One region of the Rhizobium sp. WSM409 genome, then DNA from elsewhere that is predicted to be linked to it. Evidence: predicted binding sites of a transcription regulator. Region 1 holds the regulator's gene; the other holds the start of a gene.
The links. Region 1 encodes LexA, which represses DNA repair genes until DNA is damaged. Its sites were predicted from a motif close to TGTTCNNNNTGTGTTCNG; they were not measured.
Positions count from the first base shown of each region.

Region 1 (5,791 bases):
TTCTCGATGAAATATTCGTCGGTGAGCGCGATGCGCTCCAGCTCCATCGCCACTTCGAGCAACGGATCGTCCTTGATGCCGAGTTCGCCGAGCACTTCATGCGTCGTCTTCTGCATGATCTTGGCGCGCGGATCGTAGTTCTTGTAGACCCGGTGACCGAAGCCCATCAGGCGGAACGGATCATTCTTGTCCTTGGCGCGGGCGACATATTCCGGAATGCGGTCGACCGTGCCGATTTCCGTCAGCATGTTGAGGGCTGCTTCGTTAGCACCGCCGTGAGCGGGCCCCCAGAGGCAAGCAATGCCGGCGGCGATGCAGGCGAACGGGTTGGCACCCGATGAACCGGCGAGACGGACGGTCGAGGTCGAGGCGTTCTGCTCATGATCGGCATGCAGGATGAAGATGCGGTCCATGGCGCGGGAAAGCACCGGATTGACCACATATTCCTCGCAGGGCACAGCAAAGCACATGCGCAGGAAGTTCGAGGCATAGTCGAGGTCGTTCTTCGGATAAACGAAGGGTTGGCCGATATGGTATTTGTAGGCCATCGCGGCAAGCGTCGGCATCTTGGCGATCATGCGCAGGCTGGCGACCATGCGCTGGTGCGGATCGGTGATGTCGGTGGAGTCGTGATAGAAGGCCGACAGTGCGCCGACGCAGCCGCACATGACGGCCATCGGATGCGCATCGCGGCGGAAGCCGGTGAAGAAGCGGCTCATCTGCTCGTGTACCATGGTGTGGTGCGTAACGCGGTAATCGAAATCCTTCTTCTGCACGGTGGTCGGCAGTTCGCCGTAAAGCAGGAGATAGCAGACTTCGAGGAAGTCGCCATGCTCGGCGAGCTGCTCGATCGGATAGCCACGATGCAGCAGGACACCTTCGTCGCCGTCGATGTAGGTGATTTTCGATTCACAGGATGCGGTCGAGGTAAAACCCGGATCGTAGGTGAAGGAAGCGGTGTTCTTGTAGAGGGCACCGATATCGATGACGCTCGGGCCGATCGTGCCGCTTTTGACAGCAAGGTCGACAGACTTGTCACCGATTTTTATTGTAGCGCTTTGATCCGTCATGCTGATCCTCCGAAATGGCGGTGGCGCCATAAAAGCGCCATAGGGGTTAAGCGTCCTCACCGATAGCTATATGATCGCGAAGCTAATGCCAAGTTACTGTGATGGCATTTTGTGCAATGCGGTATCACCTTTTAGGCACTGCAGCGATGAGCCACACGCATATCGGAAGCCGATGATTCGACTGGTCTTTTGGGGCTCGCGATTTTGCCTCATATTTCAATCGATTATGCTTGCCGGATTTGATTGGAGGTTGCATTCTGACTGCCTTCGCAGCCGGGCTTGGGCGGTTCATGCAGGAGTTGACGTCAGTCGAATTGCGGCCGGAAACAGGCGAAGGCCTTGCCGGCTCCTCCAATTTTTCACCACCAGTCGTGGTGACGCGACCGGCAAGGACGCAGTCGGCAATACCATTGCGCCACCGGCTGCCGGCCGCAGCCTCGCACTTGCTGCGTGCCGGCATGCGCATGCTGGGCGAGGAGACGGACCATGGCCGCCTGCTGCTGTTCTCGCCGGTCTTCCTCGGCGCCGGGTCAGCCATCTGGTTTCTCGCGGCATCGGATTTTCCGCTCACTGCATCGCTGCTCTGCCTGTTGGTGCTGACCGTCGCAGTTCTCATCGCCAGCCGCAACCGGGCGGCATTGCGGGCAGCGCTGCTGGCGCTTTCGCTCGTGGCTTGCGGCATAGTCTCGGCGCAGTTCGAGAGCTGGCGGGCTTCGACCGTGATCCTCGATTCATCAGTGACGACGACGGTGACCGGCCGCGTCGAGCGGCGCGAAGGCGATGGTCGCGGCCGGTGGCGCTACATTCTTGCCGTCACCGGCACTGAAGCGCCTCAGGTCAAGCGGCCGCCGGAACGCATCACCGCCATCGCCCGCGGTGCGGACGCAGCCTTCGAGATCGGCGATATCATCACCGGCAGGGCGCGGCTGACGCCGCCGGCGGGCCCAGCACTTCCCGAGCTCAACGACTTCTCCTTCAGTGCCTATTTCGACGGCATCGGCGCCAACGGCTTCTTCTACGGTGCACCGACGAAGGTCGATGCGCAGGCAGGTCCGCAGGCTGCAAGATCGGCGGTGGAAGCGCTGCTCGAAGGGCTCTACCGGCTGCGCAGCGGCATTGGCGACCGGATAAGGTCGATCCTGCCCGGCGATACCGGCGCTTTTGCCGCCGCACTGGTGACGGACGAGCGGCGCGCCATCTCGGATGCGACGACGGAGGCACTACGCCAGTCCGGTCTGGCTCATATCATCGCCATCTCCGGTCTCAACATGGCGCTGTCGGCCGGCATCTTCTTCGTCGGCTTTCGGATGCTGCTCAGCATCTTTGCCGGTATCGCTGAGGCCTACCCGACGAAGAAGATCGCTGCCGCCGGCGCGCTCATCGCCGTTACTGCCTATTTCCTGATTTCGGGCTTTGCGGTCTCTGCCGAGCGCGCTTTCATCATGATGGCCATCATGTTGATTGCCGTCTTCTTCGACCGGCCGTCGATCAGCCTGCGCAATGTCGCGCTTTCCGCCCTCGTCATCATCCTCATTTCACCGTCCGAGGTCTTAGGTCCGAGCTTCCAGATGTCCTTTGCCGCGACATTGGCGCTGGTCTCGGGTTATCAGTTGTGGAAGGACCGGCGCGTCCGCGAAAACGCCTTTCTGAAGCTACCTATCATCAGGCCCGTCGTTACGGTTGCCGGTTTCTTCGGCGGCGTCTTCCTGACTTCGCTGATCGGCGGTTTTTCCACCGCGCTGTTTTCGATCGAGCATTTTCATCGCCTGACCGCCTACGGCCTGCCGGCAAACCTCGCGACGATGCCGATCATCTCCTTCATCGTCATGCCGGCCGGCTTGCTGGCGATGCTGCTCATGCCTTTCGGTCTGGATGTTTTGCCCTGGAAGGTCGTCGGATTCGGCCTCGATCTGGTGATCGCGGTCGCAAAGACGGTGTCCGGCTGGGATGGCAATATCGACGTCGGCCGCTTGCCCGCCTGGTATTTCGCGGTCGCCGTGGCAGGCTTTCTGCTGCTGACGCTGCTCCGCACCCGGCTGCGCCATATCGGCACATCAATCATCGCGGTCGCAACGCTCATCCTGTTGCTTCTACCGGTTCCCCGGCCGCCGGATCTGGTGATTTCGGAGGATGGCAGTCTCGTCGCGGTGGTCGAAGCGGCAGCAATGGCTTCCAACCGTGAAAGACCACCGGATTTCATCTTCGACCAGTGGCAGAGAGCCCTGGTCCTGCCGAGACATGATCCGCCGAAGATGCTGGATGGTCCTGCTATCCCGCAGGTAGGAGAAGACCGCCGCGTCAAGCTTTCCCGCGATCAGCAGAACGAAGCGAGGACAGCGATGCGGGCGGCCGCAGCGGCCGGTGAAGCAAACCGCTTTTCCTGCGTCAAGAGGGCCTGGTGCGCATCAAGGCTTGGCAATGGTCGTGTGGTTGCTGTCATCGACAATGCCGCCTATCTCGGCCCGGCATGCGACGCGGCCGATATCATCGTGACGTCGGTCCGCCTGCGTTTCAACAGCTGCCGCTCAGGTGCGACGCTCTTCACCGGCGAGACGCTGCGCAGGACCGGATCCATCGAGTTGCGCTTCGCGGACGCCGGCCTGGAGGTGGCAACCGCATTTGACGCATTGTCGCGACCATGGATGCGCCATCGCGCCTTTGACTGGCGCAGCAACAGCTTTACCGAATCCGGCCTAACCGATGTCAGTGATAGCGGCGAATGAGGCCGACGAGTTTGCCCTGCACCTTAACACGGTCTGGTCCGAAAATCCGGGTCTCGTAAGCCGGGTTGGCCGCTTCCAGTGCGATCGAGGCGCCCTTGCGGCGGAAGCGCTTGAGTGTCGCTTCTTCGTCATCGACGAGTGCAACAACAATGTCGCCAGGACTTGCGGTGCTGCCATTGCGGATGATCACGGTGTCGCCGTCGAAGATGCCGGCGTCGATCATCGAATCGCCCTTGACCTCCAGGGCATAATGTTCACCGGAACCGAGCATGTCGGCCGGAACGGCGATGTCGTGGGTGTTGTTCTGGATCGCCGAGATCGGCACACCGGCGGCGATTCTGCCCATGACCGGCACGGAAACCGAGTTGCCGTTGTCGGCGACGGGTTTTGCGGGAGCAGGGGCGGCGACCGGCTGAGGTTTGCCCAGGCTGCCTTCGATGACGCTCGGCGAAAAGCCGCGCCGCGGCTGGATGCTGGGGCTGTAGGCCTCCGGAAGCTTGATGACCTCGAGCGCACGGGCGCGGTTCGGTAGGCGGCGAATGAAGCCTCTCTCCTCGAGCGCCGTAATCAGGCGATGAATCCCGGACTTCGAGGCGAGGTCCAGAGCATCCTTCATTTCGTCGAAAGATGGCGGAACGCCGGATTCCTTCATGCGCTCATGAATGAAAAGGAGAAGCTCCTGTTGTTTGCGCGTGAGCATCGACGTTGTGACCTCGTGATTGAAACAAATCCAGAACAGACACTATATGTTCCATATGTGTTCCGCAAGTAGCTAAATTTCCGTAAAACTTGGCGCCAACTCGTTGAGATTTTTATTTTCATTCGCCGGATTGGCACAGAAGTCTTGCGTTGAGGGAAGCGCTGTCGCACATCTCTTGCCGTGTCAGGGAGGGATATCATGAACGAGCACTCCGCCAAACCGCACCCGCTGGATCATGTCGTGCTGCCGGTCGTCAATATCGATCTGGCGCGCGAGAGGCTCGGCAAGCTCGGCTTCACCGTTGCCCCCGATGCGCGCCATCCCTTCGGAACGGAGAATGCCTGCGTCTTCTTTGCTGACAAGACCTATCTGGAGCCGCTCGGGATTGCGAGCGTCGAGGAGAGCGAGGCGTCGGCGCGCCAAGGCAATGTCTTCACCGCCCGCAATCAGGCTTTCCGCTTCCGCTGCGGCGCGGAGGGGCTTTCGGGGCTGGCTTTTGGCAGCAAGGATGCCGGCATCGATCATCAGAATTTCGTCGGTAACGGATCGAGCGCCGGCGAGATGCTGCAGTTCACCCGGCCGATGACGATGCCGGACGGTTCTGAGACGATTGCCGGCTTCAAGCTGGCTTTTGCCGGCGATCTGCGCGCGCCTGATCTCCTGCTATTTACCGTCGAGCGCGTCAATCCGCTGCCGGCCGACCGCGCCGTGCTGGAGACGCATGCCAATGGCGTCACCGGCATAGTCGAGATAGCGCTTTGCGCGCCTGATGCTGCCGCCTTCGCTGCCTTCGTCAGCCTCGCCGTGGTGCAATCGGCAGTCGAGAAAACCGGTTTCGGCGTCAATATCCCGGCGTCGAATGCCAAAATCAGCCTGATGACGGCGGAAGGGTTGGAGGCCTATTTCGACATCGTCGGCTCATCCGCAGATCGTGGCCTGCGCGGCCGGGCAATCCTCTTCGCTGTCGCCGATCTTGCCGTGACAGAAGCGCATTTGGCTGCTAACGGGGTGACATACGCGCGCAAGAACAATCGCATTCTGGTGAAGCCCGCGCCCGGGCAGGGCACGCTCTTCGCCTTCGAGGAAACACGATGAGCACTGATACGAATTCCGAAGTCAGGATCGGCGAAGGCCAAGGCCAGGTCAGCTTTTCCAATACCGGCCGCCTGTCGCTGATTGCCGGTCCCTGCCAGATGGAGAGCCGCGACCACGCCTTCATGGTCGCCGGCACGCTGAAGGAGCTTTGCGGCAAGCTCGGCATCGGCCTCGTTTACAAGAGCTCCTTCGACAAGGCGAAC
Region 1 covers NZ_CM172794.1:1,760,698-1,766,488, forward strand. Annotated here, with positions in the region: gene gltA (citrate synthase) at 1-1,070, opposite strand, end outside; gene AC25BC_RS08935 (ComEC/Rec2 family competence protein) at 1,361-3,793, shown strand; gene lexA (transcriptional repressor LexA) at 3,774-4,493, opposite strand; gene AC25BC_RS08945 (VOC family protein) at 4,692-5,588, shown strand; gene kdsA (3-deoxy-8-phosphooctulonate synthase) at 5,585-5,791, shown strand, end outside.

Region 2 (5,791 bases), 1.8 Mb from region 1:
TGCCGCCGCGCATTGTCGCTGCTCTTCGGAGACGGAGATCGCGATCATGTCCTGCTCGATCACCTCGCCCAGCCGGACGCCCGCGTCGAACCCGGCCTCGACGATATCGAATTCGTCATCGGTGATGGTGATATCGAGTTTGATGTCAGGGCAGGCTTCCATGAAGCCGGCCAGCAAGGTGCCGGACAGGAAGTTCTCGGCGATCGAGGAAACGGTGATCCTCAGCAGGCCGCTCGGGCGCGCCTGCATTTCCCGGACCGTCTGCATCGCATCATTGACCTGCCGGACCGATGGACGAACCGCCTCGAAGAACACTTCGCCGGCTTCGGTCAGGCTGACGCTGCGCGTCGTGCGCTGGACCAGGGCGACTCCGACCCGATCCTCGAGGCGCTGCAGGGCCTGGCTGACGGCGGAACGGGTGACGCCAAGCCGCTCGCCGGCAAGCCGGAAGTTCCGCGCCTCCGCCACCGCAAGAAAGACTGAAATGCCTTCGAGATCGTCGACCATTGGTTAGCACTTCTAACCAAGGCATCATGGATTGGCAACTTAATCGCCGCGGATCGGCGCGCTATCTTTCAGGTCGAGGTCAACGCCAAGACCCACTCATCGGCAAATCTTCTTCGAAAGGCAAGGCAATGCGAAAGTTTTTCAAAAGCTCGGTCCTGCCGTTTTTCACGGCGATCACCCTGGCTGGCACGGCGATCAGTTCGTCAGCCGCCGATGCCATGAACCGCCAATCTCACCAGCAACAAACAAGCGAGAACGCTATGCAGCAACATTCCTATGTCGGCATGTGGGTTACGGATGATGGCCGCGTCCGCCACGAGCTTCTGCCGAATGGCCGTTACGACGAAGCCCGTGGCAGCAGAGAAAGCGCCTATCGAGGACGCTACGACGTCACCGGAAACCACATCGAATATTGGGATGACACGGGCTTCACAGCCGACGGCGATTTCGTCGACGGCAATACCCTCCATCACGGTGGCATGGTGCTTCGGCGCAAATGACGTGCCGCCCGAAAGGCAACACCACACAAGAAGGCCGCATTTGCCGGCCGGAAAGGATGACGATCATGTCTTCCCCAACACCCATCTGGTTCATCACCGGCGCATCGTCCGGCCTCGGCCGGGCGCTCGCCGAAGCCGTGCTGGCCCGTGGCTGGCGCGCCGCTGTTACAGCGCGCAGACCCGAGACCCTGGCAGATCTCACGGCGCAACACGGCGACCCCGCGCTTGCCCTTGCACTCGATGTGACGGACAGCCGCTCCATCGCCGGCGCGGTTCGTGACGCCGAAACGCATTTCGGTGCGATCGACGTCCTCGTCAACAATGCCGGTTACGGCTACTTCTCGGCGATCGAAGAGGGCGATGATGCCGAGATACGCGCCCAGTTCGAGACCAATGTCTTCGGACTGATCGCCGTCACCAAGCAGGTTCTGCCGGGCATGCGCCGACGCCGGCAAGGGCATATCTTCAACGTCTCTTCGCTCGGCGGGCTCGTCGCTTTTGCCGCAACCGGCTATTACCATGCCACCAAGTTCGCGGTCGAAGGCTTGTCGGAATCGCTTTCGCATGAGGTCAGGCCGCTTGGCATCGATGTGACGATCCTTGAACCGGGCGCCTTCCGCACGGATTGGGCCGGCCGGTCGATGGTCGAATCCAGCACGATCATCGAAGACTACGCCGAAACGTCAGGCAAGCGGCGCCAGGCCACCCGCTCGATCTCCGGCAACCAGCCGGGCGATCCCGCGCGCGCGGCAACCGCGATCATATCGGCGTTCGAAGCGGACGTGCCGCCGCTGCGCCTGCTGCTCGGTGCACCCGCCCTGAAGATCGCCCGCGAACGGCTCGATGCGCTGCGCACAAATTTCGACGCCTGGGCGGAGACGACGCTCAGCGCCGATTTTCCAAGCTAACCGTAACGAAAATCTCACCTGCAAAAATGGAGCTTGAAATGTCTGATATCAAAGGGAAAGTCATTGCCATCACCGGCGCCAGCAGCGGCATCGGAGAGGCCGCGGCAAAGGTGCTGGCTGCCGCAGGCGCCCATATCGTCATCGGCGCCCGCCGCACCGAGCGCCTGGAGGAACTCGCCGGCGAAATCGCCGCAAAGGGCGGGTCGGTGCGCCGGCGACAGCTTGACGTCACCGACCGTTCCCAGGTGGAAGCCTTTGCAGGCTTCGCCCGCTCCGAATTCGGACGGCTGGACGTTATCGTCAACAATGCCGGCGTCATGCCGCTGTCGCTACTCGACGCCCTCAAGGTCGACGAATGGGACCGGATGGTCGACGTCAATATCAAGGGTGTTCTCTATGGCGTTGCGGCGGCGCTTCCGATCATGAAGGCGCAGGGATCAGGGCAGATCATCAACCTGTCTTCGATCGGCGGCCACAGCGTCTCTCCGACGGCGGTTGTCTATTGCGCGACGAAATTCGCGGTACGGGCGATCTCGGACGGACTGCGGCAGGAGTCCGATCGTATCCGCGTCACCGTCATCTCTCCGGGCACGACGACATCGGAACTCGCCGACACCATCACCGATCCGACGGCGCGTGATGCCATGAAGGCTTTCAGGGCGATCACCATCAGCCCCGAGGCCGTCGCCAATTCGATCCTCTACGCCGTCAGCCAGCCTGATGATGTCGATGTCAGCGAGATCATCATCCGACCGACAGCCAGCCCCTATTGATCCGCTGAGATTGCTGCCAAAGTAATTCCAGCAAAAGTGTAGAGCGGTTTTGCCAGGCAAAGCGCGAAGCGATTTTGCCGGGAATTGCGGAAAACGAAAGAGCCTCCGCCGCCTAAAAACCCAGCGACTGCTGGGCGGGCGGCGGCGGTGCAAGGTTGACGCCTTCGAGCTCCAGCATGCGGGCCTTCGATGACGAACCGCCGGGCGCGGAGAAGCCCCCGATCTTGCCGCCGGCCGCAAGCACCCGGTGGCAGGGGATGATCAGGGCGACAGGGTTCTTCGCCATCGCCTGGCCGACGTCGCGGGCGGCTTCCGGCCCGACGCCGAGCTCCTTGGCCAGCGCGCCGTAAGTGGTGGTGCGGCCCCAGCCGACACGCCTTGCCGCCGCATAAATATCCCGGAAGAAGGCATCCTGGCCGGCAAGATCGAGTTCGACGCCGGAAAAATCCGTCTCCTCGCCCTGGAAGTAGCGTTTCACGGCGGCGACCGTCTCGAGCACGCCAGGCGTCGGCGCGCCGGCTTCGGCATCCGGCAGGCGGCGCAACAGCAACCGTTCCGTCGCTTCCGCTGACTTGGTCGGCAGTTGGAAACGGATGATGCCGGCGTCGCTCCAGGCAATACCGCAGAAACCGCCCGCGGTTTCGAAGATGAGATAGTGGTGCGTTGTCTCAGCCATGACACAGCCTCCGCGTTTTCGATGACCTTCAAAATCGTATGGGACGGCCGCTGTTTCAACCCGTTTCTTGCGCGCGCCAGGCTTCCAGGAAATATTGCGATGCGCCCCTGCATTGTCGACCGACTAGCCACTTCACCCGGTCCTGAGCGACGTTTCGGATAAGTGTGGCCCCGAGCATGTCGGGAAATTATGTTCTCTTTTTGTTCTTGATGTTGTTTCCTTGCAGAGTATCTTCGTCGCGTTTTGAAAACGACGAGGCGGGTCATGACGACCTGAAACTCCATGAACCAGATGCCCTTCGACTTCGGAGACGACAAAAATGGTCGCGGACGGCGGAACGAAAGCTACGTCAGCGGACACCGACTTTTCTTTGCGCTCTGCCCTCCTGATGCCGTCGAGCAGCAGGCGGCCGCAATCGCCGATGACTATCGTCGAGCCTTCTCCCTTTCCGGGATGCCGCGCCTGACGACATTGCATGTGTCGATCATCTGGGTCGGCGACTATCCGAGGCTGCCGGAGGATGTGGTCTTCGCGGCACGACAGGCCGGCGCCACAGTCGAGAGTGCCCCGATCGCAATAAGCTTCGACCGGATCATGCGATTCCCGCAGGCGCGTTCGCTTGTGCTTTGCGGCGAAGGCGGACGGAAACCACTGACACGGCTGCACGTCCAACTGGGCGTCGGCATGTACAATGCCGGCTTGCGGCACAATGTCGGCCGCGACTACAAGCCGCACATGACACTTCTCTATGACCGCAAAGCCGTGCCGCCGACGACCCTCGACACACCCGTTTCATGGACCGCGTCCGAATTCCTGCTCATCCACAGTGTTCTCGGAAAAACCGAACATCGGATCATCGATCGCTGGCCGCTGCTCGGCTGAGGCAATGATGTCTTCGGACCACGCTTGCGCTTGCCCCATTTCCGCTCATATAGCTCGGAATGCCTAACCGGGCGCTGGTTGTAAACGGGAACGAAGACAGCATGGACGTTTCAGAGATCATCATCCCTGGAGATACGCCGGGAACGGAGTGGCGGTTGCCGGTGCTGCGCTTTAAAGGCCACGATCCGAAGGCGCCGAAGGCCTATATCCAGGCGGCACTGCATGCCGGCGAGCTGCCGGGAACGGTGCTGCTGCATTTCCTCTGCGAAAGGCTGCGGCAGGCGGAAAGCCAAGGTGGGATCGCCGGCGACATCACCATCGTGCCGCAGGCCAATCCGATCGGTGCGGCGCAATCGCATTTCGGCGAGCTGCAGGGCCGTTTCGACCTGGGCTCACGCACCAATTTCAACCGGGATTTTCCGCTGATCTCGATTGTCGATCGCACCACGCTGACCGAAGATCTCGATGATTACCCGGCTACCGACAGATTGAAGAGGCAGCTGCTGCATATGGCGCTTGGCGCCGATCTCGTGCTCGACCTGCATTGCGACGACGAATCCCTGCAATATGCCTATATCGACGAGGCCTTCTGGCCGGAGGCCGCCGATCTTGCCGCTTCACTCGGCATGGAGGCCGTGCTGCTTTCGGATGGCGAAAGCTCGGCCTTCGAGGAGGCCGTCGGCTTTGCATGGAAATATGAGGTTCCCGGCGAACGCCGGCCCCGTCTGCCCGGCAAACTCTCCGTCACCGTCGAGCTGCGCGGCAAACGCGACGTCGATCCGGTGCTGGCGAAAAAGGATGCGGATGGGCTCTGGCACTTCCTCGCGGCACGGGGGACCGTTGGCGACGAAAAGCCCGCGGCAATGCCATTTTCCGGTCCGGCCGTGCCGCTCGACAATGTCGAGATCATCCGCACGCCAGAAGGCGGAGCCGTGCTCTTCCATCGCGACATCGGCGAGAGGGTTGCCGAAGGCGACCGCCTAGTGACGATCGTCACTAGGCCGGGGCAGCCGGGCGGCAGCATCGAGCTCACCGCGCCGCAGGACGGGCTGATCCTGACCCGAACCTCCGACAGGCTGGTGCGGCGGCGCGGCGACCTGATGAAGATCGCCTGTGACGAACCCAGCAAGGCTTCCCGCAAGGCCGGCACGCTGGAGAATTGAACGGGGCCGGTTTTGTCCGGCTGCGATTGTCGACGCGCTCGGGGATAAAACGTCGCACGGCGTTTGCGCCGGCCTTCGTGCATGTTATCTCGCTGCTATCACAGGGAGATCGATCGGGCATGGCCGTCACCATCTATGGCATCAAGAATTGCGACACGATGAAAAAGGCGCGCAGCTGGCTGGAAGAACATAGCGTCGCCTATGAGTTTCACGATTACAAGGCGCTCGGTATCGACCGCGCCCATCTCGAAGCCTGGATCGACCAGGCCGGCCTCGATACTGTGCTCAACCGCGCCGGCACTACCTTCCGCAAATTGCCCGACGCCGAGCGCGAGAACCTCACCCGGGAGAAGGCAATCGCCCTGATGCTCGACCAGCCGTC
Region 2 covers NZ_CM172794.1:4,720,894-4,726,684, reverse strand. Annotated here, with positions in the region: gene AC25BC_RS23130 (LysR family transcriptional regulator) at 1-507, opposite strand, end outside; gene AC25BC_RS23125 (Atu4866 domain-containing protein) at 636-1,007, shown strand; gene AC25BC_RS23120 (oxidoreductase) at 1,064-1,915, shown strand; gene AC25BC_RS23115 (SDR family oxidoreductase) at 1,954-2,688, shown strand; gene AC25BC_RS23110 (methylated-DNA--[protein]-cysteine S-methyltransferase) at 2,801-3,364, opposite strand; gene AC25BC_RS23105 (2'-5' RNA ligase family protein) at 3,647-4,246, shown strand; gene AC25BC_RS23100 (succinylglutamate desuccinylase/aspartoacylase family protein) at 4,348-5,409, shown strand; gene AC25BC_RS23095 (ArsC family reductase) at 5,529-5,791, shown strand, end outside.
Region 2: a site for LexA is predicted at 3,555-3,572, ahead of AC25BC_RS23105 (2'-5' RNA ligase family protein). Genes of this name have one in related genera too.